Linked DNA regions of Archangium violaceum. Each later gene encodes a partner of the first gene's protein in a complex. Links are inferred from orthologs where the notes say so. Each region holds a gene or a part of one and is shown in the gene's direction. Other genes may lie near its edges. The genes, in order: JRI60_RS33920 and JRI60_RS43190.

Evidence for each region.
Region 2: the proteins of JRI60_RS33920 (region 1) and JRI60_RS43190 are in contact, whole or in part, in a cryo-EM structure (PDB 7NYH), measured with the Escherichia coli proteins. The link is inferred for Archangium violaceum from one-to-one orthologs.

What each region holds. Positions count from the first base shown.
Region 1 is NZ_CP069396.1:8,533,066-8,549,280, forward strand. What follows is about bases 7,648-10,527. They hold JRI60_RS33920 (complex I subunit 1/NuoH family protein), read left to right. Parts: upstream 7,648-8,279; coding sequence 8,280-9,776; downstream 9,777-10,527. Other genes in these bases: JRI60_RS33915 (2Fe-2S iron-sulfur cluster-binding protein), read left to right, coding at 7,648-8,277; JRI60_RS33925 (NuoI/complex I 23 kDa subunit family protein), read left to right, coding at 9,799-10,527. Outside these bases: JRI60_RS33880 (cytochrome P450), read left to right, coding at 1-219; JRI60_RS33885 (methyl-accepting chemotaxis protein), read right to left, coding at 266-1,846; JRI60_RS33890 (NADH-quinone oxidoreductase subunit A), read left to right, coding at 2,084-2,461; JRI60_RS33895 (NADH-quinone oxidoreductase subunit B), read left to right, coding at 2,471-3,028; JRI60_RS33900 (adenylate/guanylate cyclase domain-containing protein), read left to right, coding at 3,170-4,456; JRI60_RS33905 (NADH-quinone oxidoreductase subunit C), read left to right, coding at 4,601-5,113; nuoD (NADH dehydrogenase (quinone) subunit D), read left to right, coding at 5,150-6,415; more of JRI60_RS33915, read left to right, coding at 6,412-7,647; more of JRI60_RS33925, read left to right, coding at 10,528-10,560; JRI60_RS33930 ((2Fe-2S) ferredoxin domain-containing protein), read left to right, coding at 10,719-11,078; JRI60_RS33935 (adenylate/guanylate cyclase domain-containing protein), read right to left, coding at 11,172-13,745; JRI60_RS33940 (hypothetical protein), read left to right, coding at 13,840-14,718; JRI60_RS33945 (hypothetical protein), read right to left, coding at 14,722-15,978; JRI60_RS33950 (YtxH domain-containing protein), read right to left, coding at 16,099-16,215. UniProt on the Escherichia coli protein: NDH-1 shuttles electrons from NADH, via FMN and iron-sulfur (Fe-S) centers, to quinones in the respiratory chain. The immediate electron acceptor for the enzyme in this species is believed to be ubiquinone.
Region 2 is NZ_CP069396.1:10,849,954-10,858,653, forward strand. What follows is about bases 5,701-8,700. They hold JRI60_RS43190 (NADH-quinone oxidoreductase subunit J), read left to right. Parts: upstream 5,701-6,942; coding sequence 6,943-7,458; downstream 7,459-8,700. Other genes in these bases: nuoF (NADH-quinone oxidoreductase subunit NuoF), read left to right, coding at 5,701-6,946; nuoK (NADH-quinone oxidoreductase subunit NuoK), read left to right, coding at 7,520-7,822; nuoL (NADH-quinone oxidoreductase subunit L), read left to right, coding at 7,864-8,700. Outside these bases: JRI60_RS43150 (CPXCG motif-containing cysteine-rich protein), read right to left, coding at 6-200; JRI60_RS43155 (DUF309 domain-containing protein), read right to left, coding at 200-559; JRI60_RS43160 (general secretion pathway protein GspE), read left to right, coding at 601-1,431; phosphoserine phosphatase SerB, read right to left, coding at 1,438-2,637; JRI60_RS43170 (serine/threonine-protein kinase), read right to left, coding at 2,682-4,178; JRI60_RS43175 (TIGR02266 family protein), read right to left, coding at 4,238-4,993; nuoE (complex I 24 kDa subunit family protein), read left to right, coding at 5,097-5,585; more of nuoF, read left to right, coding at 5,612-5,700. UniProt on the Escherichia coli protein: NDH-1 shuttles electrons from NADH, via FMN and iron-sulfur (Fe-S) centers, to quinones in the respiratory chain. The immediate electron acceptor for the enzyme in this species is believed to be ubiquinone.

The sequences.
Region 1 (16,215 bases):
GCCATCGACATCGCGACGTTCGGAGGCGGCCCCCACTTCTGCCTGGGCTACCACCTGGCCTGGATGGAGGTGGTGCAGTTCGCCACGGCGTTCGCTCGGGAGATGGCGCGCCGGGGACTGAGGCCCCAGCTCGCTCCGGGAACGGCTCCTCCCAAGCTGCGGTATCTCCCCTTCGGGCAGCCTCCGAAGAAGACGCACATCGAGATGGTCCGGGCCTGACGTCCGCCGACCCTCACCCCGCCCCTCTCCCAGAGGGAGAGGGAGGTCAGCGGTCGCGCGCCACCTTGAACCTGGCGGTCAGCACCGTGAGGCTGTCCGCCACGTTCTGGAGATCCTGCGCGATGCGCGTGGTGCGACCCGTCGCGTCCACGCCCTGCTTCACCAGCTCCGCCACGTTGCGCGCCCCCTGCACCGCCTGCTCGCTGGACTGACGCTGCTGCCGCGTCGCGATGGTGATCTGCCGCGCCGCCTCGCTCGTGCCGCGCGCCAGCTCGACGATGCGCTGGAACACCGCCGAGGCCTGCTCCGCCACCTCCACGCCGCGGTCGCTCGTGGCCATGCCCACGCGCGCCTTGGTGGCCGCCTCGTTGCCCGAGTCCTGCACCTTCTCCACGATGCGCGCGATGTCCCGCGCCGAGGCCGACACGTTCTCCGCCAGCTTGCGCATCTCCGCCGCCACCAGCGAGAAGCCCCGCCCCACCTCGCCCGCCTTCGTGCCCTCCAGCGCCGCGTTCAGCGCCAGCAGGTCCGAACGCTCCGCCACCTGGTTGATGACCTGGGCGATCTTCGACACCTGTTGCAGATCCTGGTTGAGGCCCACGATGGCGTCCGCCACGCCCTTGGACTCCATGCGGATGTCGTTGATGCCCGCCACCACCTGCGCCACCACCGCCATCGCCTCGGCCACCGCCTCGTGCGTGCGCCGCGCGCTGGACTCCACCACCTCGGTGGAGCTGGAGATCTGTTCCGCCGTGCGGCTCAGCTCCTCGAAGGTCGCGGCGATCTGCTGCGCGTACGCCGCCTGCTGGCTGATGACGTGCTCCTGATCCGCGGACGCTCCCGTCAGCCCCCGCGAGGCGCTGGAGAGCTGCTCCAGCCGCGCCAGCAGCTCCGTCACCGTGCCGCGCAGCGTGCCCAGCATCTCGTTGAAGGAGTGCGCCATCAGCCGCACCTCTCCCGCCGAGGCCACGTCCACCTCGCTGAGGGACACGTCGCCCTGCGCCACCTCGTGCGCCGCCTGTGTCATGCGCGTCACCGGCTCGGCGATGGCCCGCCCGATGAAGAACGCGATGAACAGGCCCACCACCGTGGCCCCCAGGTACGCCATGAAGCTCGGCATACGCGTGGCGCCCGCCTCCGCCCTCACCTTGGCGGCGTCCATGCCCACCGCGTAGACACGGCCATCCGGCAGGGAGCAGTACGCCACCGGCGCATCCTGCAGATCCATCGTCTCGCAGCCCGGGCCTGCCTTCAACGCGCGCTTGAGCCCCTGCGGGACGGGGCCGCGATCGAACATCACCGTGCCATCGCTCGCCAGCAACGCCTGGAAGGACACGGAGCCCGACTGCTCCACCCGGTCGAAGATGCGCGTGAGCTGCTTCATCTCCCACGTCTCCGCGCTCTGGGCCCCCGAGGACGCCTTCGACATGGGCTCGCCCTGCTCCATCAGGAGCGCGATCCCATCCGAGGCGAGCATCCCCACGGCCTTCGCGCGATCCTCGAGTTTCCCCAGCCCGACTTCCTCCTGCTGCTTCGGGAAGTAGACGCTGCTGAACAGGGCCAGGGCGAGGCTGGGAACCAGCACCGCGAACGCCACCTGCCAGCGCAAACTGAGCCGACCCCACATGCTCGGGCTCTCTCCTGTATCGATCGGGAAAAGCGCCCCCGGTTGTCGCGGGCGCGCCAGGGTGTGACCCTAGGCGTCCCGTGTGCGGAGCGTCAAACCCCCGCCCCCTGGCCGCTCGCGGAGGAGCAGGCGGGGAGACAGGCTCCTCCACCGGCTTTCCACTGTCATGTCCAGGGGTTGGATCTCCGGGCTTCCCCATTGACACGGCCCCCTTGTGTCCCTAGGGTCCGCCGCGAAATGGATCCCACGACCAACCCCCTCGCCTCCTACCTGCCGCTGGCCGTCGTGCTGCTGCTGGCGGGCGTGCTGGCGCTCGTCATCGTGCAGCTGGCCTCCATGCTGGGCCCCAGGCGTCCGAGCTCCATCAAGTCCACGGCCTTCGAGGCCGGCTCCGAGAGCAGCGGTCCCGCGCGCCAGCGCTTCGCGGTGAAGTTCTACGTGGTGGCCCTCCTCTTCATCGTGTTCGACGTCGAGGCGGTGTTCCTGTACCCCTGGGCGGTGAACTTCCAGGCGCTCGGCTGGTTCGGCTACGTGGAGATGCTGGTTTTCGCGGCGACCCTCGTGGTGGGCCTTATCTATATCTGGAAGAAGGGTGCTCTCGAGTGGGAGCACTGAGAAACGACCATGGCTGAATCCGATATCGCCCCCGTACTGACCACCCGCCGCGATGACGCGATGGGCTTCTTCGAGCGGATGGTCTCCAAGGGCCTGGGCTGGGCGCGCAAGTACTCGCTCTTCACCTACCCGTTCGCCACCGCGTGCTGCGGCATGGAATTCATGTCCGTGTCCGCGGCCCGCCACGACATCGCCCGCTTCGGCGCCGAGTTCCCCCGGTTCTCTCCGCGCCAGGCCGACATGCTGATGGTGATCGGCACCATCAACCTCAAGCAGGCCCCCATCCTCAAGCGCGTCTACGAGCAGATGTGCGAGCCCAAGTGGGTCGTCGCCTTCGGCGTGTGCGCCTCGTCCGGTGGCTTCTACGACAACTACGCGGTGCTACAGGGCATCGACCGCGTCATCCCGGTGGACGTCTACATCCCCGGCTGCCCGCCGCGCCCCGAGCAGGTGCTCGACGGTCTCAAGCTGCTGCAGGACAAGATCGGCAACCAGACGCACAAGGCCGGTCACCGCGCTCCGGCCCCGCACGATCTGCTGGCCGGCCAGTACAACCTCACCAAGTAGGCAGCCGCGCACCGCTGGTGCCGGCCCCGGGCCCCGCGAACCTCCTCGGAGGTGGCGGGGCCCTCGCTTTTGCACCGGATGTGCACACACCCGGGGGTACGTGCGAGGATGCGCGTACACCCCCAACACGGCCGAGACCGAGTGGACGAGTCCAGGCAGAGACGCGCTTCGCTCTCCGAGTTCCTGAGGGAGCCGGTGGGCAAGGCCATCGAGGCCGAACGGCGGCACAACGCCGAGCGGCTGGCGCTGGTGCGCCTGCTGGGCGTGTCCGCCATCCTGGCCATCTCCACGTACCAGGCGCGGGTGCAGGGACTGGCGGACTGGGAGGTGTACCTCGTCCCCATGGGGGCCTACTGGCTGTGCACCGTGGCCACACTGGTGGGTGTGCTGCGCTCGGCGCTCGTGGCGAGCTGGGCCGGACTGTCCCTGGCGGTGGTGGACGCGCCGGCCATCTACTGGCTGCAGCACCTGGCCATCCCCGTCTCCCCTTCTCCCGGAGGCGTGGCCGGCTTCACCCTGGGTATCTACACCGCGCTCATCGTCATCTCCGCCCTGTCGCTGCGCCGCACGGTGACGTTCACCGTGACGGGCGTGGCGGCCCTGGCCGAGTGGTATCTGCAGGCCGAGGCCTCCATCGGCGTGGGCGCGCGCCTGGTGGGGGCGGTGGTGCTGATGATGACGGCGGGTGCCGCGAACTACCTCTTCCACCGCATCCGCATGCTCGTCTCCGAGCTGACGCACGAGGAGCTCCAGCGCGCCCAGCTCGGCCGCTACTTCTCCCCCGCGGTGGCCGAGCGCCTGCAGGACCTGGCCTCGCCGGTGTCCACCCCCGAGCTGCGCGAAGTGACAATCCTCTTCGCGGACCTGCGGGACTTCACCGCGCTCAGCGAGCGGCTGTCTCCCGAGGCGGTGGTGGCCATCCTCAACGAGTACTACGGCCGCATGGTGGAGGTGGTGTTCCGCCACGGTGGCACGCTCGACAAGTTCATCGGGGACGCACTCATGGTGTACTTCGGCGCCCCCCTGCCCGAGCCGGAGCACGCCCGGCGGGCCGTGGAGTGCGCGCTGGAGATGATGCGCGAGCTGGAGGCGGTGAACGGCGAGCGGCTCGCCCGGGGGGAGCCCGGCCTGCGCATGGGGGTGGGCCTGCACACCGGCCGCGTGGTGCTCGGCAACATCGGCTCCACCGCCCGCCGCCTCGAGTACACCGCCATCGGCGACACGGTGAACCTGGCCAGCCGCATCGAGCAGCTCACCAAGCGGCTCGGGACGCCCGTGCTCGTCTCCCGCAGCACCCGGGACCAGGCGGGCGAGGGCTTCCAGTGGCAGGAGCTGCCCCCCACCCCCGTGGCCGGCAAGAGCGAGCCCGTCTCCACCTTCATTCCCGGGCCCACGCGCGCCCGGGGAGGCAGCGGGGCGGCGGCCTGAAATGCCCGTTCCGGCCCACCGGGGCTTCTGCCTCGCGTAAGTAGCGGGGATGGCTGAGGGATTACGTTGACGCCCCCCGGGGGTCATCCTTATAACGCGCCGGATTCCATAGCCAGCATTGGGGCCCCCTTGAGCACTTTCGCACTGGACAGGGTCACCGCCCAGTTCCCAGAGGCGGTGGCGGAGCGCTACCTCGACCGCACTGGCGGCGCCTGGGCCGTCATCCACGCCGAGCACCTGCCGAAGGTCGCCGCGTTCCTGAAGAACGAGCTCGACTTCAAGCTCTTCACCTCGATCGACGCGGTGGATCGTCTCCACCTCGCGGAGAATGATCCGCGCTTCGAGGTCGTCTACTTCATCTACTCGCTGTCGCGTCACGAGCACGTGCGCCTGAAGGTGCGCGTGAGCGAGGCCAACCCGGAGCTGCCCTCCATCACGCCCATCTTCAAGGGCGCCAACTGGTGGGAGCGCTTCGTCTGGGACTTCTACGGCATCCGTTTCACGGGACACCCGGACCTGCGCCGCGTGTTGCTGTACGAGGAGTTCCAGGGCCATCCGCTCCGCAAGGACTACGCGATGCGCGACCGTCAGCCGCTCATCCCCGAGCGCCCCATCAAGGACATCTTCCGCGGCCCCGGCACCAGCGGCGTCTCCTGATCGCCCGCCCCCACCGGCAGCCCCCCAGAGGACATCATGGCGGACACCCACAAGCCCGCGTCACCCCCCAGTCCCGAAGCGCCCAACCCGGACATCGACGCCTACGCCCACGAGGCGGAGCTGGAGACCCACCTCCAGACCAAGCGGATGTACGTGAACATGGGCCCCTCGCACCCCGCCATGCACGGCACGGTGCGCATGAAGGTGGAGCTCGAGGGCGAGAACATCGCCGAGTCCGATTGCGAGATCGGCTTCCTCCACCGCGGCTTCCAGAAGAGCTGCGAGAACGTCACCTGGACCCAGTGCCTGCCGTACACGGACCGGTTGAACTACGTGTCCGCGATGATGAACAACTTCGGCTTCCTCAACGCCGTAGAGAAGCTCATCGGCCTGGAGATTCCGGAGCGCGCCCAGTACATCCGCGTCATCGGGTCCGAGCTGCACCGCATCCATGATCACCTGACGTGCGTGGGCGCCACGGGCATGGAGCTGGGCGGCTTCGCCCCGTTCCTCTTCGCCGTCGAGGCGCGCGAGCTCATCATGGACCGCGTCGCCGAGCTGACGGGCGCGCGGCTCACCACCAACTTCGGCCGCATCGGCGGAATGAACCGCGATCTGCCCGAGGGGTGGATCGAGAAGGTCCACAAGACGCTGGACAAGGTCATGGAGCTGGTCACGGAGATCGACGGGCTGCTCACGCGCAACCGCATCTTCGTGGATCGCACCAAGGACACGGGCGTCATCAGCGCCGAGGACGCCATCGACTACGGCTGGACGGGCCCCTGCCTGCGCGCCTGCGGCATCAACTACGACATCCGCAAGGCCAAGCCGTACTGGGTGTACGACCGCTTCGACTTCGACATCCCCATCGGCGAGAGGGGCGACAACTTCGATCGCTACCTGATGCGCATCGAGGAGATGAAGCAGTCCGAGCGCATCCTGCGCCAGGCGCTGAAGACGATTCCGGGCGGCCCCATCATCCTGGACGACTGGCGCATCGCGCTGCCGCCCAAGCCCGAGGTGTACGGCACCATCGAGGGCGTCATCTCGCACTTCAAGCTGGTGATGGAGGGCATCCAGGTGCCCGCCGGCGAGGTGTACGACGCCACCGAGGCCGCCAACGGCGAGCTGGGCTGGTACATGGTGAGCGACGGAGGCGGCCGGCCGTACAAGGTCCACGTGCGCGCGCCGGGCTACCCCATCCTGTCCGCCGTGCCCTCCATCATCAAGGGCAAGATGCTGGCGGACCTCATTCCCACCTTTGACACGATCAACATGATCGGCGGCGAGGTCGAGCAGTGAGCGACAACGACACCAAGAAGCCCACCGGAGACTCGCAGACGCCCCCCAAGGGCGCGCCCTCCGAGACCCGCGAGGCGCCCGGCTCCACGCCGAAGCACCCGCCCGCGGGCGCGAAGCTGGATACGCCTCCGGCCGCGCACAGCGCCCCCACGGCGCCTCCGCCGCCCCCGGCCGCCAAGCCGGCCGGCCCTCCCCCGCCGAAGAACCCGGGCTTCGTCACCTGCACCATCGACGGCAAGGAAGTCGTGGTGAAGCCGGGGACGAACATGATCGAGGCGGCCCGCATGGTCGGCTCGGACATCCCCTACTTCTGCTACCACCCGCGCCTGTCCATCGCGGCCAACTGCCGCATGTGCATGGTGGAGGCCTCCAACGCCCCCAAGCTGGTGCCCGCCTGCCAGACGCCCATCGCCGAGGGTCAGGTCATCAAGACCACCACCCCCAAGGTGAAGGAGCAGCAGCGCGCCGTCATGGAGTTCCTGCTCCTCAACCACCCGGTCGACTGCTCCATCTGCGACCAGGCCGGTGAGTGCAAGCTGCAGGACTACTACATGCGCTACGACTACCGCCCCTCCCGGCTCGAGGGCGGCAAGGCGCTGAAGAACAAGCGCAAGGTCCTGGGGCCCCGCGTGGTGCTGGACCAGGAGCGCTGCATCATCTGCAGCCGCTGCGTGCGCTTCATGAACGAGATTCCGAAGGAGCCGCAGCTCGGCATCTTCGGCCGTGGCAGCCACGAGGTCATCGACACGTTCCCGGGCAGCGAGCTCAACAGCAACTACTCGCTCAACACCGTGGACATCTGCCCCGTGGGCGCGCTGCTCAGCCGCGACTTCCGCTTCCGCGCTCGCGCCTGGTTCCTGTCCGCCGCTCCGTCCGTGTGCACCGGCTGCTCGCGCGGCTGCAACACCTACGCGGACTTCATGGGCCAGGACACCTACCGCTACCGCCCGCGCGAGAACGAGGCCGTCAACAAGAGCTGGATGTGCGACCACGGTCGCTCGACCTACAAGTACCTCAACACCGGCCGCGTGCTGAGCGCGGTGGTGGGCCGCCAGCAGGGTACCGGCACCGCCCGTCCGGAGGTCGCGCGCAAGGAGGCCATCAAGGCCGCCGCCAAGGCGCTCGCCGACGTGAAGGGCAAGGTGGCGGTGCTCGCCTCGCCGGTCGCCTCCAACGAGGACCTGCTCGCCTCGCTCACCTTCGCCAAGGTGTCGCTGGGCGCCAAGGAAGTGTTCGTCGGTGGCCGCCCGCAGGGCGAGGCCGACCACTACCTCCTCACGGCGGACCGCAACCCCAACCGCAAGGGCCTGGAGCTGATCGCCCAGGGCCTGGGGCTGACGGTCAAGCCGTTCGACGAGCTGGTGAAGGGCATCGACGCGGGCCGGGTGAAGTCGCTCTACGCCGTGGGCACCGAGGTGCCGGTGGGCGAGGAGTCCTTCGCGCAGGCCGCGGCGAAGCTGGACGTCTTCGTGGCGCAGGCGATGAACGAGTCGCCCGTGACCGCGCAGGCCACCGTGCTGCTGCCGGCCGCCGTGCACGTGGAGCACGATGGCACCTTCGTGCAGGTGGACGGCCTCATCCAGCGCTTCCGCAAGGCCTACCCCTCCAAGGGTGACGCCGCGGCGCACTGGGCGCTGGCGGCGGAGCTCACCCGCGAGATGGGTGGCACCGCGGCCTGGACGTCCTCGCGCGACGTGTTCCGCGAGCTGGGCAAGCAGGTTTCCGAGTTCGCCTCCTTCGACTGGGACAAGGCCTCGCCGCCCGACCGGGAGAAGCCGGGCATCAATCCGCTGCCGACCGCCGCCGACGGCAGGCCTCCTGGGTATCGTGAGTTCGGCGCTCCCAGGGTCCGGGGTCTCTGACAATGAAGCGCGTCACCACCATTCTCTTCTGGTTCGGCGTCATGTTCGGCGCCTTCGCCGTGCACATGCTCCTGGCGTACGTGCTGGGTGGCGTGGTCGAGGGCGTCTTCCCGGGCGCCAGCCGGCTCACGAACATGCTCATCCTGATGCTGGCCTTCGTCATGGGCACGGCATCCCTGCTCACGGTGGCCGAGCGCAAGTGGAGCTCGCTGATGCAGAACCGCATCGGCCCCAACCGCGCGCGCATCCACCTGCCGGGCTTGAAGGACAAGGCGCTGGTCGGCATCCCGCACTTCCTGGCCGACGGCGCGAAGATGCTCTTCAAGGAGGACTTCATCCCGGCCACGGCCAACAAGCTCCTCTACAACCTGGGGCCCATGCTGGCCTTCGCGCCGGTGTTCGCCCTGTTCGCGGTGGTGCCCGCCGGCCCCACGGTGAAGGTATTCGACCACACCGTCGACATGGTGGTGGCCACCCCGGACTTCGGCCTGCTCTACGTGTTCGCCATCGCCTCGCTGGCGGTGTACGGCACCTCGCTGGCCGGCTGGTCCTCCAACAACAAGTTCGCCCTGCTCGGTGGCGTCCGCGCCGCCTCGCAGATGATCTCCTACGAGGTCGCGCTGGGCCTGTCCCTGGTGGGCCTGATGATGGCCTTCTCCACGGTGCAGCTGCCCTCCTTCGTGGGCCACGTGACCAATGAGCTGGGCTCGGGCGCCGCCGCCAGCGGCCAGGCCGCCTACCTGTGGCGCTTCACCCCCGAGGGCTCCACCTTCGACTTCGGCATCCCCGCGTGGGGCTTCCTGCTGCAGCCGCTGGGCTTCTTCCTCTTCTTCGCCGCCGCCTTCGCGGAGACCAAGCGCGCCCCCTTCGACACGCCCGAGGGTGAGTCGGAGATCATCGGTTACTTCGTCGAATACTCGGGCATGAAGTTCGGCCTGTTCATGATCTCCGAGTTCGTGGAGATCGTGGTCCTGTCGGGCCTCATCGTCGTCCTCTTCTTCGGCGGCTACCACCTGCCCTTCGGCGGCGAGTGGCTGTCCAACCTGGCGGTGATGAAGGAGTACGGGTGGCTGTACGGCGCCGTGCTCGGCACCGTGTTCTGGGCGAAGGTGATGTTCTTCGTGTGGCTGCAGCTGGCCATCCGCTGGACGTTCCTGCGCTTCCGCTACGACCAGATCCAGACCCTGGGCTGGAAGATCCTCCTGCCCGCCGGCCTCATCAACGTGTTCGCCACGGGCGCGCTCGTGCTGTGGGATCCCTCCCTGCGCGCGCTGGCCCTCTTCGGCCTGCTGCAGATCGGCGTCCTGGTGGCCCTGACGATGTCCTCCGCCAAGAAGGAGGAGGGCACCGAGGGCCATGGTCACGGTGGCCACGGGGCCCACGGACACGGTCACGACGACGCGCATGGCCACGGCCTGCCCGCCCACGCGCATGCCGCCCATGCCGCGGACTCCCATCCCGCCGGTGCGCACTCCGGTGCCACCGCGGCCTCGCACTAGTTCGAGCTGAGAGAAAGACACCATGGCTTACAAGGCAACCCAGGATCCCCGCACCGACATCCGCGAGCGGTCCTACCTGCCCGAGCTGATCCGCGGTCTGGCCATCACCACCCGGCACTTCCTGCGCAACCTCTTCGGGACGCGGGAGGTGGGCACCCCGTTCGAGGATCGCAAGAGCACCAGCCTCATCACCACGGTGCAGTACCCCGAGGAGAAGATGCCGTACCCCGACGGGTACCGCGGTCTCCACCGGCTGGTACCGCGCGACGACGGCAAGCCGCGCTGCGTGGCGTGCTACATGTGCGCCACCATCTGCCCGGCCCAGTGCATCTACATCGAGGCCGGTGAGTACGAGACGGACTCGGCCGACGCGAGCTCGCGGGTCATCGAGAAGTACCCGACCCAGTTCGTCATCGACGAGCTGCGCTGCATCGTGTGCGGCCTGTGCGTGGACGCGTGCCCCAAGGACGCCATCCGCATGGACACGTACACGCACACTCCGGCGGAGTACAACCGGCAGGGCTTCGTCTACGACATCCCCAAGCTGCTCAAGGGCCCGGCCGTCTCCCACCCGTCCGACCCCTGGAACAAGCGCACGGGCTCGGAGCGTCCGGAGCACACGCACAAGGAGGCCCACACCCGCATCGGCGAGGGCCACGAGGAGCACCACGCCCACGCGCAGCTCCCCGCGGGCCACCACGGCCACGGCGAGCACGCCCCCTCGGGCAGCCGCACCGTCGTCTCCAACGACGGCCCGGTGCCCGTGACGAAGTTCCTCAAGTAGCACGCCCGGCGGCTCCCGCCGGCTCCCGGCCCGCCCTCCCCGCTCCTCGCGGTGGACGGCGGGCCGGTGTCGTTTCGGGGGGCGTGCGAGGGAGCGTGGACTCTGGAGTGATGCGGCCCTTTCCAGCACCTCGCGAAGTCCCGTAGGGTGGGCGGTGCATGAAGCGCTACCGCCTCTCCGTGTGCAAGGGCTCGAGCTGCAAGGCCGGCGGCTCCGATACCGTGGCCGCGGCCGCTCGCGACGAGCTGTCCACACGGCGTCTGCAGGCGCGCTGCGAGCTGTACCGCGGTGGTTGCTACGGCTTCTGTCACATGGGGCCCAACGTCGTCATCCGCGAGGAGACGGGGCGCAAGCGAGATCCACTCTCCCCCGAGGACTACCAGCTCATGGGCTGGGAGGGCGAGGCGTACTACTCGCACATGACGCCGGAGAAGATGCGGCGCGTGGTGGCCGAGCACATCGAGCAGGACAAGCCCGTCGTCGAGCTCTTCGGCCACCCGGACGAAGCCGACGACTGAGCTCCACACGGAGCCCGCCTCCCGGGCGCGCTCCGCGCGAACTGGTCTGACTGTCAGACCAGTTGGCGAAAAGCGCGCCCGGCGGGTCCTCCCTCAGTTGCCCTCGAGCGCGAACACGCCGTCCCAGTCCTCCGGCGGCGCCGCCTGGGCGAACTTGCGGCAGCGCTCGGCGTACAGGCCCGCCACCGAGTCCTGGAACTCCTCCACGCCTCGCGTGAAGAGCGCCAGCGCCTCGTCGAAGCGCCGCTGGTGGTACGCGATGAGCGCCTGCTCGTAGAGCGCGAGCCTCTCCTGCCCCTGTGGGTTGATCTCCCCCTTGCGACCCACCAGCTCGTGGATGCGGAGCGGCTCGGCGCGGCCCTTCATGCGCAGCCGGTCCACCTCGCGGAAGACGTAGGCGTCCTGCGCCAGCCGCGCCACCGCGTCCCCCACCAGCACGAAGGAGCCGTATTCGCGATTGAGGCTCTCCAGGAACATGGAGAGCTTCACGGACCCGCCCATGACGGAGTACCGGGCCTCGAGGTCGCTTCCCATGCCGCCCACCAGCACCTCGCCGCTGTCGATGCCGATGCGGCACCGCAGCGAGTGGCCATACGTCTTCTCCCAATACGCCTGGCGCTCCTGCAGCACCGCGTTCACCTTCAGCGCGGCCTCGCAGGCGTGGTGCGCGTGACGATCCGTGCGCACCGGCGCGCCCCAGAAGGCCATCACCGCGTCGCCGATGTACTTGTCCACCTGGCCGTGCGTGGAGCGCACCACGTCCGTCATCTCCGTCAGGTAGTCGTTGAGCAGTTGGATGATCCGCTCGGGCGGCAGCTGCCCCGACAGGCGCGAGAAGCCGTCCAGGTCGCAGAAGAAGACCGTCACCTCACGGCGCTCGGGCCGCGTCAGCACCCGCAGGTCGCGCGTGACGAACCGCGCCACCTCGGGGCTGACGTACCGGCCGAGCACGCCGGTGATGAAGTGGCGCAGCTGCCGCTCGGTGCGCGAGGACTGGACGATGGTGAAGGCGAAGGTGAGCGCCATGGCCAGCAGCGGGGCCGCCATCGCCACCCAGAGCAGCCGGGTGACGAACACGTACCAGGCCACCCCGGCGTAGAGCAGCCCCACCGCGCCCATGGCGAACAGGTACACCAGCACGTCGCCAAAGGAGCGTAGGCCCCGGTTGAAGGTGAGCGCGACGAAGGCGCCAATGAGCGCCAGCCCCAGCGTCAGGAAGAGATCCACCTTCGGCGTGGCGCGGGTGATGCCCTCGGACTGCAACAGGTTCACCAGCGACTGGGCGAGCACGGCCCCCGAGGGCGTGCGCTCGCCGATGGGCGTGTGCTGGAAGTTCATCCCCTGGCGCGAGGTGTCGGTGAAGACGATGAGCCGCCCCTCGATGTCGTGCACCGCCCGGGGTGGCACGCCCTCACGCACCGCGAAGAGGTTGAGCAGCACGTTCCACGCGGGCAGCGCCCGGGACACCGAACCGCGTGAGCCCCGCCCCACCTCGGCCGCGTCCCAGCGCACCAGGCTGTAGCCGGACTCGTCGATGGGAATGGAGAACCGGTCCCCCACGTGCAGCCGGCCGTCCGCGTAGCGGAGCTGGCGCGTGTTCGCCAGGCGCATCGCCGCCACCAGCGGCATCGAGGGCAACACGTGCCGGGCCCCCTCGCGCGAACGGTAGCTCACCAGGTGCGGCACGGCCCGCACCACCCCGTCCGGATCCGCCGGCAGGGTGATGGAACCGTAGAGGCTCGCCGTGCCCAGCAGCGGCGCCACGGGATGCTCCAGCTGGCGCACCTCCGGCAGCAGCGAGGTGTCCAGCCCCTCCACCTGGACCTCCGCCAGGGACACGAAGAGCTCGAGCGGACCCACACGGAACGTGTCATCCGTGGCCCTCCGCTCCTGCACCTTCGGCGGCTCGCGGAGGCCCTGCGCCAGGACCACCCGCTGGCCCTCCTGCTCGCTGGCCACTCCCGCCCATACCTCCACCGCGTTGCCCGCCGGGATGAGGAAGGCCGGCCGCTGATCCGCCAGCACCGACTGCACCCGGCCCCGTGCCTCGGCCGCGCCAGCGAAGGTGCCGAGCCGCACGCGGTACGGCCACAGCCGGCTGCCCGCGGGAATCTCCCGGCCCGGAGACCACGCGAAGGCCAGCACCGACTTCTCCGGGTTGCGGTCCAGCAGCTTGCGGAAGGCGCGATCGTCGTCCAGTCCCTCCAGCCCGGGCGTGCCCTGCGCCAGGCAGGCGCGCGGGCTGAGCTCGGTGAAGGGGAAGTCGAGCATCACCAGCTCGGCGCCCTCGTCGAGGAGTCGGTTGGACAGGCCACCGAGGATCTCCCGGGGCCACGGGTTGGAGGCGATGCCGGGGTGCTGGTCCTGGCGGGCCTCGGCGAGCGTCTCGTCATCGAGCGCCACCACCACCACGCGGTCCGAGCGCGAGGAGCGCGCGCCCAGCGAGCGGACGCGCCAGTCGTACGTGCCGTGCTCCCAGGACTGCACCCAGGCCGAGGGGCGGGCGAGCAGCGCGAGGGGCGTGGCCTCCTCGGCGAGTTGCGAGCGGGGAACCCGGTAATAGACGAGCACCCCGAGAATGGCGCCGAAGAGCGTGGCCTGCAGGAGCGAGATGCCGAGCCGCTGCAGGAAGCGGAGACCGGCCGAGTAGATGGGAAGGCTTCGCACGGGAGCGGCCACCATAGCGCGATCCGCCCACGCGCCCAGCCCTCCCCGCGCCCTGCTATGCTCGTCCGCAGGGCCGACCTTCTGGAATGGTGCAATGAAACGCCTCGTCTTGTCCGCTGCCGCGACTGCTCTCCTGCTCTCCCCCCTTGCCTGCGACCTGGGCAAGACGGGCAATCAAATCCTCGCCGAGAACGTGATGGTGGGGACCCTCTTCTCCACGCCGGACGTGAACGTGTCGGCGGCCGCCATGGCCGGATACGACGCCGGCACGCTGCCCGACGGCGGCATCCCCGAAGGTGAGCGCATCACCATCCCCGGCCAGACGGCCGCCTTCGTCTTCTTCGGCTCGCGCAGCAGCGAGCAGGGCACCCCGCAGCCCCTGGCCAACGCCACCGTCCGGCTCGAGCCCCAGAACGGCAGTCCGCTGAGCCTCGAAAACAAGGGCGCGGGCACCTACGGCCAGACGAGTGACTTCCTCGGAGATGGCGGCATCAAGTACCAGTCCGGTGCCACCTACCGCTTCGTCGCCACGCAAGGCGGCAGCTCGTACGTGGGCGTGGTGGAGGAAGCGCCGGCCCTGGAGCGCATCGCGAGGCTCCACCCGCCCGAGGGCTTCGTCTCGCACACGGCCAACCAGGGGCTCTCGTTGCAGCGGCCGGCGGTGGCCGGCAACCAGGTGCGCACGCTGGGCTTCGTCACCGTCGTCCCCCTGGGCACCAATGGCGAGAAGGGCGAGCCCACCTACACCAACGCTCCGAAGGAGCCGCTGGACTTCCTCGAGATCGTGCTGTCCCCCGTGGAGTGGCAGAAGGAGACCATCGTCATCCCGGGCAGCGCCTTCCCCAAGCCGGGCAGCAACTACCTCGTCGTCTTCCAGACGGTGAAGACCGGCGGCCCCGAGTCCGAGAACCTCTTCGTCGGCAGCGCGCTGCTGGTGGGCACCGCCGACCTCGGCATGGTGCACACGAAGTAGCGCTCACCCCGCCTCCACCTCGAGCTCGAGCCTGCCCTCGAGCTTGAGGCGCAGCAGGTGCCCCGCGAAGCGCTCGGACTCCTCGCGGGTGAGGACGTTGCGGAAACCCGGGCCCTCGGCCACCTCCACCTCCAGCACCGGCCCACGCTGGAGGAGGCGGAAGAAGTCCTCGCCCCCCTCGGGGCGCGGCACGAAGATGGGCAGGAAGCCCTTCACGGGCAGCACCTCTCCCGGTGCTCGTACCCGGGCCATCAGGTCCGAAGCCTCCGGGCGCACCTCGCCCGGCGCGACGCCCTCCTCCGCGTACAGCGGCGCCGGTGGCAGCGACACGTCCTCCGTCGAGTCGTCGAAGAGGAAGCCGTGGCGCGAGGCGAGCCGGCCGGCGAAGAGGAACAGCAGCAGCACCGGCTCATCGCCCCCCACGCGCTCCAGGTGGAGGATGGCGCGCGTGGCGCCCACCTTGCGCAGCAGCAACCGGAGGCGGGGAGGCGCCGCGGCCAGGTAGCGCCGCACCCTGTCCTGGAGCGTGGCGCGGATCTCCCCGAAGGCGGCCTGGTACCGGGCCTCGCTCTCGGCCTCGTCCTTCGCGAGCGCCTCGCGCGCCCGCGCCAGCTTCTCCTCGGCCTGGCGCAGGAAGTCCCGCATGGGCCCCTGCTCGGAGACGAGCGCCGGCTCCCCTCCTGGTGCCGGCCCCTCCGAGGCCCCTCGCTCCTGGCTCGCCGCCCGCACCGCCCCCACCAGGAAGGAGCCCTGCTGCTCCAACCGCCCGCGCTCCTCCCGGAAGCGCAGCCGCGCCGCGCCGTGCGCCAGCCGCAGCTCGAGCCACGCGTCGTAGCCCACCTCCAGTGTCTCCACGCTCCGCACCCGGGCCAGGGCCCCACGCGTCACGGACTCCGCGGCGGCACCGGGCGAAGCTGGCTCCGCCGGGGGCACCTCCGTCCGAGACCTCGCGGGCCCGGGACGCTCCAGCGCGCCCTCCTTCGTGGCGGTCCCCACCGCGGGAGTGTCGCGCGGAGTGTCCCGGCGCAGCAGCGCGGGGACCCGCCAGGGAGGCGCCACGGTGGCAAGCTCTCGCGGTGCCTCGCGCTCCACCCGCCTCGAGGGACCGGGCGACTCCTCCACGGCGGGCACCTCCTTCGGGGTGTCGCGCCGGGCACGCCCCCGGGCCGGCGGCTCCGCCTTCGCGTCCGCACCGGGAGAGCCCTTCCGCGTCGTCCGGCCGCCGCCACGGGCCGGCTTGCGCTCCTTCCTCGACGTCACGCCACGCGCTCCTGCATGAGCGGGAGTCTACCGCCCCGAAAGTCGAAGGGGCGACCCGGAGTGACCGGATCGCCCCCACGAAGGCCGCCCGGGGAAGCCCGGACGGAGGGAATCAGACGCTCAGGCGCCGCGAGACGCGGGCTCGGAGCGCGGCTGGCCGTTGGCGTTGGACAGGGAGTCCTGGCCGTTCTGGAGCCGGCTGCGCAGGTCATCGCGCAGCTGGGCACCGGGCTTGGG
Region 2 (8,700 bases), 2.3 Mb from region 1 along the record:
CCGGCTCAATCGTCCTCGCGCCCCAGGTGGACGGACACCTCTTCCCCCTCTCGGCAGACGTACACCACCCATGGCCGGCAGCACACCGGGCAGTCCTCCACGTACGTCTCCGAGGAGGGCCCACCGGGGTCCACCGCCACCTCCACCTCCTCGCCGCAGTAGGGGCACAGCTGCGTCTGCTCGTCCGCGAAGGGCTGCATCAGAAGTCTCCTCCCTGGTTGGGGGCCGGCCAGGCGAGCAGGGGCCGGTCAGCGGCCTCGCCCTGTCGCCAGCGATCCACCCGGGGACGCAGGCCGCCCACGTCCACGCCCTCGCAGACGGGAGGCAGGGACGCGAGCCGGTCCAGCGCGCGGGAGAAGAGCGTCCACGCCCCCCGGGCATTGCCCGCGTCCCGCTTCAGCCAGCCCGCCGCCACGAGGATGAGGCCCTGGAGGAGCAGCCGGCGTGGGCCGCTCTCGTGTGTCCAGGCCTCCTCCCAGGCCTCATGGGCCTCGAAGAAGTGCCCGGCGTTGAAGAGCGCCACCCCTTCTGCCAGGCAGGTATCGAATCCTCGCGGCATCGAACGCGACTCCGGGCTCCTTCCTCCGTAGACTGGCGAGCATGGCCGCACCTCGCAACCGTATCGGAGAGATTCTCGTCAAGGCCCGCGTCATCGACGAGATGCAGCTTCGCAGCGCGCTCGCCCAACATGACCAGTGGGGCGGACGCCTGTCGCGCATCGTCACCGACATGGGGCTCGCCGCGGAGGACACCCTCACCGAGGCCATTGCCCAGGGCCTGGGCGTGCAGCGCGTCCAGCTGGGCACCGCCAAGGATCCGGGCGCCCTCGCGAAGCTGGACGTCACCTTCGCCGAGCAGAAGGGCGTCTTCCCCGTGGCCCTGCGCGACAACGGCAAGACGCTCGTGCTCGCCATGGCGGACCCGTCCGACCTGCAGACCATCGATCAGGTGGCCGCACGCAGCCGCACGCGCGTCATCCCCATGGTGGCGGGAGACCGGGAGATCGAGAACGCCATCATGCGGCACTACCGCAACATGGAGCCGTCCCTCACTCCGACGGGCACACGCAGGGACAAGCCCTCGAGCGACGAGGACGAGTTCAAGATCGTCGACATGAGCGGCAAGACGGTGAGGAAGTCCCTCGCCGACATCTCCCCGAAGCTGGCCGAGGAGAACGCCCAGCGCCAGGCGGCGGCCGCCGCGTCCTCGCGTCCCGGTGGGGGGTCGAGCGCCGCGGATCTGCTCGATGAGATCCTCAGCGCCTCGCCCTCGCCGGCCGAGGTGTTCTCCCCCGAGGAGATGCAGCGGCTGCAGACGGTGCAGGTCAACCAGGAGAAGAGCTCCAAGATTCTGCGCGCCCTGCTCGAGCTGCTGCTGGAGAAGGGCGCCCTCCAGCAGAAGGAGCTGGCGGCGCGCATGCGCGCCTCGTGAGCCGCCCTACCCGAGCACCTCCTGGAGCTCGCGAGCGGTGAGTCCCAGGAGGTAGAGGATGGTGTCCAGGCCTCCGGCGGAGATGGAGGTATCGGCCGCCTGACGCAGCTTGGGCTTGGCGCGGAAGGCGATGCCCAGACCCGCGCGCTCCAGCATCAGCAGGTCGTTGGCGCCGTCGCCCACCGCGATGACCTGGTCGAGAAGGATGCCCTCCGCCTGGGCAATGCTCTCCAGCAGCTCCGCCTTGCGGCGCGCGTTGACGATGGGTCCGAGCGTGCGCCCGGTGAGCTTGCCATCCGCCTCCTCCAGCATGTTGGAGTGGGCGTAGTCGATGCCCAGCCGCGCCTTGAGGGCCTCGGCCGCCACGGAGAAGCCGCCGCTGATGATGGCGGTGCGGTAGCCCAGCCGCTTGAGCACCCGGATGAGCGTCTCCGCGCCCTGGGTGAGCGGGAGGTTGGCGGCGATGTCCCGCAGCACCTTCGCGTCCATCCCCTTCAGCAGCGCCACGCGCTGGCGCAGGGACTCGTCGTAGTCCATCTCCCCGTGCATGGCGCGCTCGGTGATGCGCACCACCTGCTCGCCCACCCCGTACGCCCGCGCCAGCTCGTCGATGACCTCGATGCGGATGAGCGTGGAGTCCATGTCCATCACCACCAGCCGCTTGCTGCGCCGGTAGAGGCTCTCGCGCTGCAGCGCCACGTCGAAGGCGCTGGTGGACATGGCCAGCTCCAGCAACGAGCGCTTGAGCTCCTCTGGATCCCTCTCCGGCGGCAGGGCGATGTGGATCTCCACCGAGCCGAGCTCCGCGTCGGACAGGCGGTTGATGCGCTCGATGTTGGCCCCGTGCCGGGCCAGGCGCTCGGCGACGGCGTGCAGCTCGCGGGCCCCCAGGGAGCCCACCACGGTGACGACATGGCGGCTGCGGCTCGGGCCGACGGGAGTGCTCGGCCCTTCCACCGGCTTGAAGTCCAGCGACATGCCGAGCTCCTTCGCCGCGAAGAGCAGCTCCTTGAGGACGCTGCGCGTCTCGGGCAGGCGCACCAGCAGGGACAGGGTGAGCTGGCCATGCACCACCACCTGCTCGATGTCGAGCAGTACCGCGCCCACCTCGGAGAGGATGCCGGTCAAGCGGGCCAGGATGCCGGGCTCGTCCCGTCCGGTGACGGTGACGAGCACGGAGTCTTGCGAATTCGTGCTGTTGCTCATGGAGGACGAGTTTTACAGCCTGGCCCGTCCACCGCGAGCACTCGTTACTGCGGCTCGGAGGACAGGATGAGGTCGCCCCTGGCGAGGAACTGCGCCTCGGTGAAGGACTTGTAGAAGTCCTCCAGCATCGTGTCGATGTCCGGGTAGCGCTGGTCCACCCGGTCATGGGTCATCTTGTCGAAGATGGCGTCCAGGCCAGCGGGGGCCTCGGGGTTGACCTCGGAGGGCAGCGGCGAGCGGCGGCCGGGAATCTGCCCGGTGAGCATCTCGTAGAGGATGATGCCCAGCCCGTAGACGTCCGAGGCGGGGCCGGCGTCCTTCGCGCGCTGCGGCTGGAGGAGCTCGGGGGCCAGGTACGCCATGCCACCGGCGCCCACGAAGACCTGGGGCAAGCCCTTGGAGGCGTCCTGCTCCACCACGCGGCTCAGGCCGAAGTCGCCCAGCTTCGCGTTGCCGTAGAGATCGAAGAGGACGTTCTCCGGCTTGAGGTTGTGGTGCGTGAGGCCCACGGCGTGCGCGGCGCGCAGCGCGTAGGCGAGTTGCAGGAAGCAGCGCATGGCGAAGGGCACCGGCACGCCCCTGCCCCCGCCCTCCTCCAGCTTGTCCTTGAGGCTGCCGTGCAGCAGCTCCAGCACGTAGTACGGCCGGGCGGCCTCCGCGTTCTGGTCCAGCACCTGGATGATGCCCGGGTGGCGCACCTGGGCCTGCGCGCACAGCTCCTTCTTCAGCCGCTTGAGCACCTCGCCGCGCTGCAGGAAGGAGAAGTAGCCGAAGATGTCCTTGAGCTCCTTGACGCAGATGTCCAGCCCGAGCGCGTTGAAGCGGCCCTTGTAGGCGGTACCGAGCGGCCCGGAGCCGATGGCCTCGAGCTTCTGGTAGCGCTGGTCCAGCACCTCGGCGGCGGCCTTGGGAGCGGGAGAGGTGGCCAGCGGAGGGACGGGCGCGGGGGCGGGAGCGGGCATCGGAGCGGGAGGCGCGACGGGAGCGGCGGGGGGAACGGGCACGGCGGGCGGCAGGGGGACGGCCTCGTTGCGCATGCTCGCCACCGGGGGAGGCACCGGCACGGACGGAGGCAGCGGCACCTCCAGCGCCACGGACGCACGAGCCCTCGGCAGCGCGGGCGGCTGCTCCACGGGCGGCAGCATCTCGTTCTCCTCCAGGAGGATGTCCGGCGGGGGAGGCGGCATGCTCGGGTCGTCCTCCTCCTCGCCGGTCACGACGGAGTCGTCGTCCCCGAGCAGCTGCTCGGCGAAGAACTCGTCCACCTCCAGGGAGAACTTCTCCTGCAGCTCGCCATCCACCACGCGCTCACCCGGCTCGGTGAGACGCAGCTGCGCCTCCCGCGGGTCCAGCGCGATGTAGAGGTACTTGCGAAGGAAGAGATAGTAGCTGTCGAACTCCAGCGAGACGGAGGGCTCGAGCGAGGCCTTCACATCGGCCAGCTTGTTCGAGCGCCCCAGACGGCCGTTCTCCCTCAGACTCTGGAGGATGAACAGCGCCTCGCCGCAGACGGTGTCGCGGTGGATGGCGGGCTTGGGCATGCGAGCCGGACTCTAGCCGTCCCGGCACCCCGCCTCAAAGCGAGCCTCCCCGCCGACTGTCAGGGAATGTGAAGCAGCTGCTTCACGGTCTCCAGCACTTCCTGGAAGCGCACGGGCTTGCGCAGGTAGATGTCCACGCCCAGCTGCATGGCGCGCTCTCGCGCCTCGGGACCGCCCGCGGAGATGGCCACCACGGGAATGGACTTGAGCGGCTCCTCGGCGCGGATGCGCTCGATGAGCGCGAAGCCGTCCATCACCGGCATGTACAGGTCCGTCATCACCAGGCTGAAGCGGCTGGAGCGCAGGGCCTGCAGCGCGTGGTGCCCATCCGGGGAGAAGTGGACCTCCAGCGGCACCTTGCCCGCCAGCTCGCCGCTCGCCAGCTTCTTGAGCACGTAGCTGTACATCTCGACGATGTGCGGGTTGTCCTCGACGATGAGGACACGGTAGCCCTCGGCGGGGAGCGCCTTCGGGTCCGACGCGCGGGTCTGTCCTGCCGAACTCAAGATTTCACCCAATCGCTGCCGGTCCTGATCGCGCACCACCCGGATGCCGACACCACCCGGCGCCTCGGCCGACGCTGGCCGTATCCAGGCCACCGTCCCCACGACTTCTACCGGATTCAGCAGCCCCGGGAAAGAAAGTGCCAACCCCACCTCTTCACCGGCCGTGAAGGCACGGTCCGTCTGCACGAAGATCCCCCCCTTGGAGAGGTTCTCCGTCACGGCCGCCATCCGAGCCTGATCCGGGAAACGCACCCGCAGCACGAGCGGCACTCGGGGCTCATCTCGCTTGTCGTCTGATCCCCGATTCATAACAAGGGGTTGAAATCGCTCGGCATTTCGCTGATGGGACGGAGTGTAGCTCCGAGGGTTTATGTTGACAACGCGGCCATTCGAGCCTTACGAAGCGCCCGCCATGGCGGAGCCCCTGTTCACCCCCGAAGAGCAGAAGAAGTTCGACGCGGAGATCGCGGAGATCCTCTCGCACTACCCCGCGGATCGGAAGAGCGCAGCGATGCTACCCGCGCTCCGACTGCTGCAGGAGTTGAAAGGTTGGCTGCCCCCCGAGGGACTCAAGCTGGTCGCCAGCCGGTTGAACGTCACGCCCGAGCGCGCCTACGAGGTGGCGAGCTTCTACGTGATGTACCACCTCAAGAAGCCCGGGAAGTACACCGTCGACGTCTGCACCAATCTCTCCTGCTCCCTCTGGGGCGCGGAGAAGATGCTCGCCTACCTGGAGCAGAAGCTCGGGTTGAAGGCCGGTGAGTCGAACGAGCGCTTCTTCCTGCGCGAGACCGAGTGCCTGGCCTCTTGCGGCACCGCGCCGTGCCTGCAAATCAACGAGGAGCACCACGAGAGCCTGACGAAGGCCAAGGTCGACGCGATCTTCGACAAGCTCCCCTGAACTCCTGCATCAAGGAACCTGATTCCATGGCGACAACGGCATTTGAACCGATCATCTCGAGCGCCTGGGGGAAGCCCAACTCCTGGACGCTGGATGAGTACAAGAAGCGCGGGGGCTACAAGGGGCTGGAGAAGGCCCTGGAGCTGGCGCCGGCGCAGATCATCGACGAGGTGAAGAAGTCCAACCTCCGCGGGCGCGGCGGAGCCGGCTTCCCCACGGGCCTCAAGTGGAGCTTCGTCCCCAAGGACAGCCCCAAGCCCAAGTACCTCGCGGTCAACGGCGACGAGTCCGAGCCGGGCACCTTCAAGGACCGCTACATCCTCGAGAACGACCCGCACATGATGCTGGAGGGCATCGCCATCGCGTCCTACGCGCTGGGCGTGCACACCTGCTACGTGTACCTGCGCGGTGAGTTCAAGCTCCAGGCGGAGCGCGCCAACGCGGCCATCAAGGAGGCCTACGCCGCCGGCATCTTCGGCAAGAAGATGCTGGGCAAGGACTACCAGCTGGACTGCTACGTGGTGCGCGGCGCGGGCGCCTACATCTGCGGCGAGGAGACGGCGCTGCTCGAGAGCCTCGAGGGCAAGAAGGGCTGGCCCCGTCTCAAGCCGCCGTTCCCCGCGGTGGTGGGCCTGTTCGGCTGCCCCACGGTGGTCAACAACGTGGAGACGCTCGCCAGCGTGCCCCACGTGTTCACCCGCGGCTCGGCCTGGTACGCCGGCCTGGGCACCGACAAGTCGGGTGGCACCCGCCTGGTGTGCCTGTCCGGCACGGTGAACCGGCCGGGCGTCTACGAGGTGCCGCTGGAGGCGACGTTCACCCAGCTCATCTTCGACGACAAGTACGGCCGGGGCCTGCCCGCGGGTCGCAAGATAAAGGCCGTCATCCCGGGCGGCTCGTCGGCACCCATCCTCAGCCCGGACGAGCTGGACATCGCCATGGAGTTCGAGGCCGTCAAGGTGAAGCAGACCATGGCGGGCTCTGGCGGCGTCATCGTCATGGACGACACCACCTGCATGGTGCGCAGCCTGTGGCGCGTGGCCCGCTTCTACGCCGAGGAGTCGTGCGGCCAGTGCACGCCGTGCCGCGAGGGTACCCCGTGGCAGACGCGCCTCCTGCGGAAGATCGAAGAGGGCCGCGGCGAGCCGGGTGACGTGGAGATCCTCAGCAACGTGGCGTCCTCCATCGCGCCCTACCCGCCCATCGGTCTGGGCAACACCATCTGCGCGCTGGGCGATGCCGCGGCGCTGCCGACGCATTCCTTCCTCATGCGCTTCCGCGACGAGTTCGAGGCGCACATCCGCGAGCACCGCTGCCCGTTCGGCGACAAGCCCTGGGGCGCGTTCGGAGAGTGGTCGTGAACATCGAGCTGATTCTCTTCGGAGCCTTCGCGCTCCTGACGCTGCTGTCGGCCGGGCTGGTCATCTTCGCCAAGAGCCCCATCAGCTCCGCCATGTCGCTGGTGGCCACGTTCTTCTTCCTGGCCGGCATCTACGTGCTGCTGTGGGCCCACACCGTGGCGGTGCTGCAGGTGCTGGTCTACGCGGGCGCCATCATGGTGCTCTTCCTCTTCGTCATCATGCTGCTCAACCTGGGCGAGTCCACCTCGACCGGGCCGCGGCTGACGCTCTCGCGGATTGCGGGCGGGGCGGCGGCGGCGGGGCTGCTGGCGGTGCTGGTGGTGGCCATCTGGCGGATTCCGGAGCGCGTCGAGACGTTCACCGGCCCGCAGGCGGTGGCCAACGGCTTCGGCACCCTGGCGGTCATCGGCCAGACCATCTACACCAAGTGGCTGCTGCCCTTCGAGGCCGTCAGCCTCCTGCTGCTGGTGGGCATGGTGGGCGCGGTGGTGGTGGCCAAGTCGCGGATTTGAGCCCGTCCCCTTCAACCCTCTGCTAGAAGGCGGGCGGCGCTCGCCCTCCCCAAGTCCGGCCATGGTCCCGATCTCGTACTACCTGATCCTCGCCGCAGCCCTGTTCTGCCTCGGCATGTTCGGCGTGCTCATCCGCCGCAACGCCCTGGTGGTGTTCATGTGCGTGGAGCTGATGCTCAACGCGGCGAACCTGACGTTCCTCGCCTTCGCCAAACAGAACGGCAACCTGACGGGCCACGTGTCCGCCTTCTTCGTGATCGCGGTCGCGGCGGCCGAGGCTTCCATCGGCCTGGCCATCGTCATCGCCGTGTTCCGCAGCCGAGGCACCGTCAACATCGACGAAATCCGGACGATGAAGCACTGACGGCCCGGCCCCTCCTTCCGCCCTAGAGAGCCCCTCTGCCCATGGAAGCCCTCAAGCAATTCTTCATGACCGCGCCGGTGGAACCCGCCATCTTCGCGCAGTCCCTGTGGCTCATCATCGCGCTGCCGCTGTTGGGCGCGTTCGTGTGCGGCGTGTTCGGCAAGATGCTGGGCCGCGGCAACGTCCACCTCATCGCGTGCGCGACGGTGGCCGGTTCCTTCGTGCTGTCCGTGCTGGCCTTCTGGTGCGTCAGCCACGTGCAGGGCGGCTCGCCGGTGGCCATGGAGAGCGTCTACTCGCCCAACGCCATCCGCTACGCCATCGGCTACGACTACGGCACCTGGTTCTCCGTCGGCACCTTCCGGGTGAACTTCGGCCTGCTGGTGGACCACCTGTCCGGAACGCTCCTGCTGGTCATCACCGGCGTGGGCTTCCTCATCCACCTGTACTCCACCAGCTACATGGAGCACGACGACGGGTACTGGCGGTACTTCGCGTACCTCAACCTGTTCGTGGCGGCGATGCTCACGCTGGTGCTCGCCGACAACCTCGTCCTGCTCTTCGTGGGCTGGGAGGGCGTCGGTATGGCCAGCTACCTGCTCATCGGGTTCTGGTACACGGACGCGGCCAAGGCCTGGGCGGGACGCAAGGCGTTCATCACCAACCGCATCGGTGACTTCGCGTTCCTCATCGCCACCTTCCTCATCGTGCTGCTGGTCAGCGCCTTCAACAGCCAGGCGAACGTGGCCAACTTCACCACGGTGAGCGGTGCCGCCGAGACCGCCCAGGTGCGCTTCCGCGAGGGCCAGCAGCTCAAGGGCCCCGTGGCCTTCCAGGGCCTCGAGGTCCTGGCCAACGCGCTGCCGCAGAACGCGGAG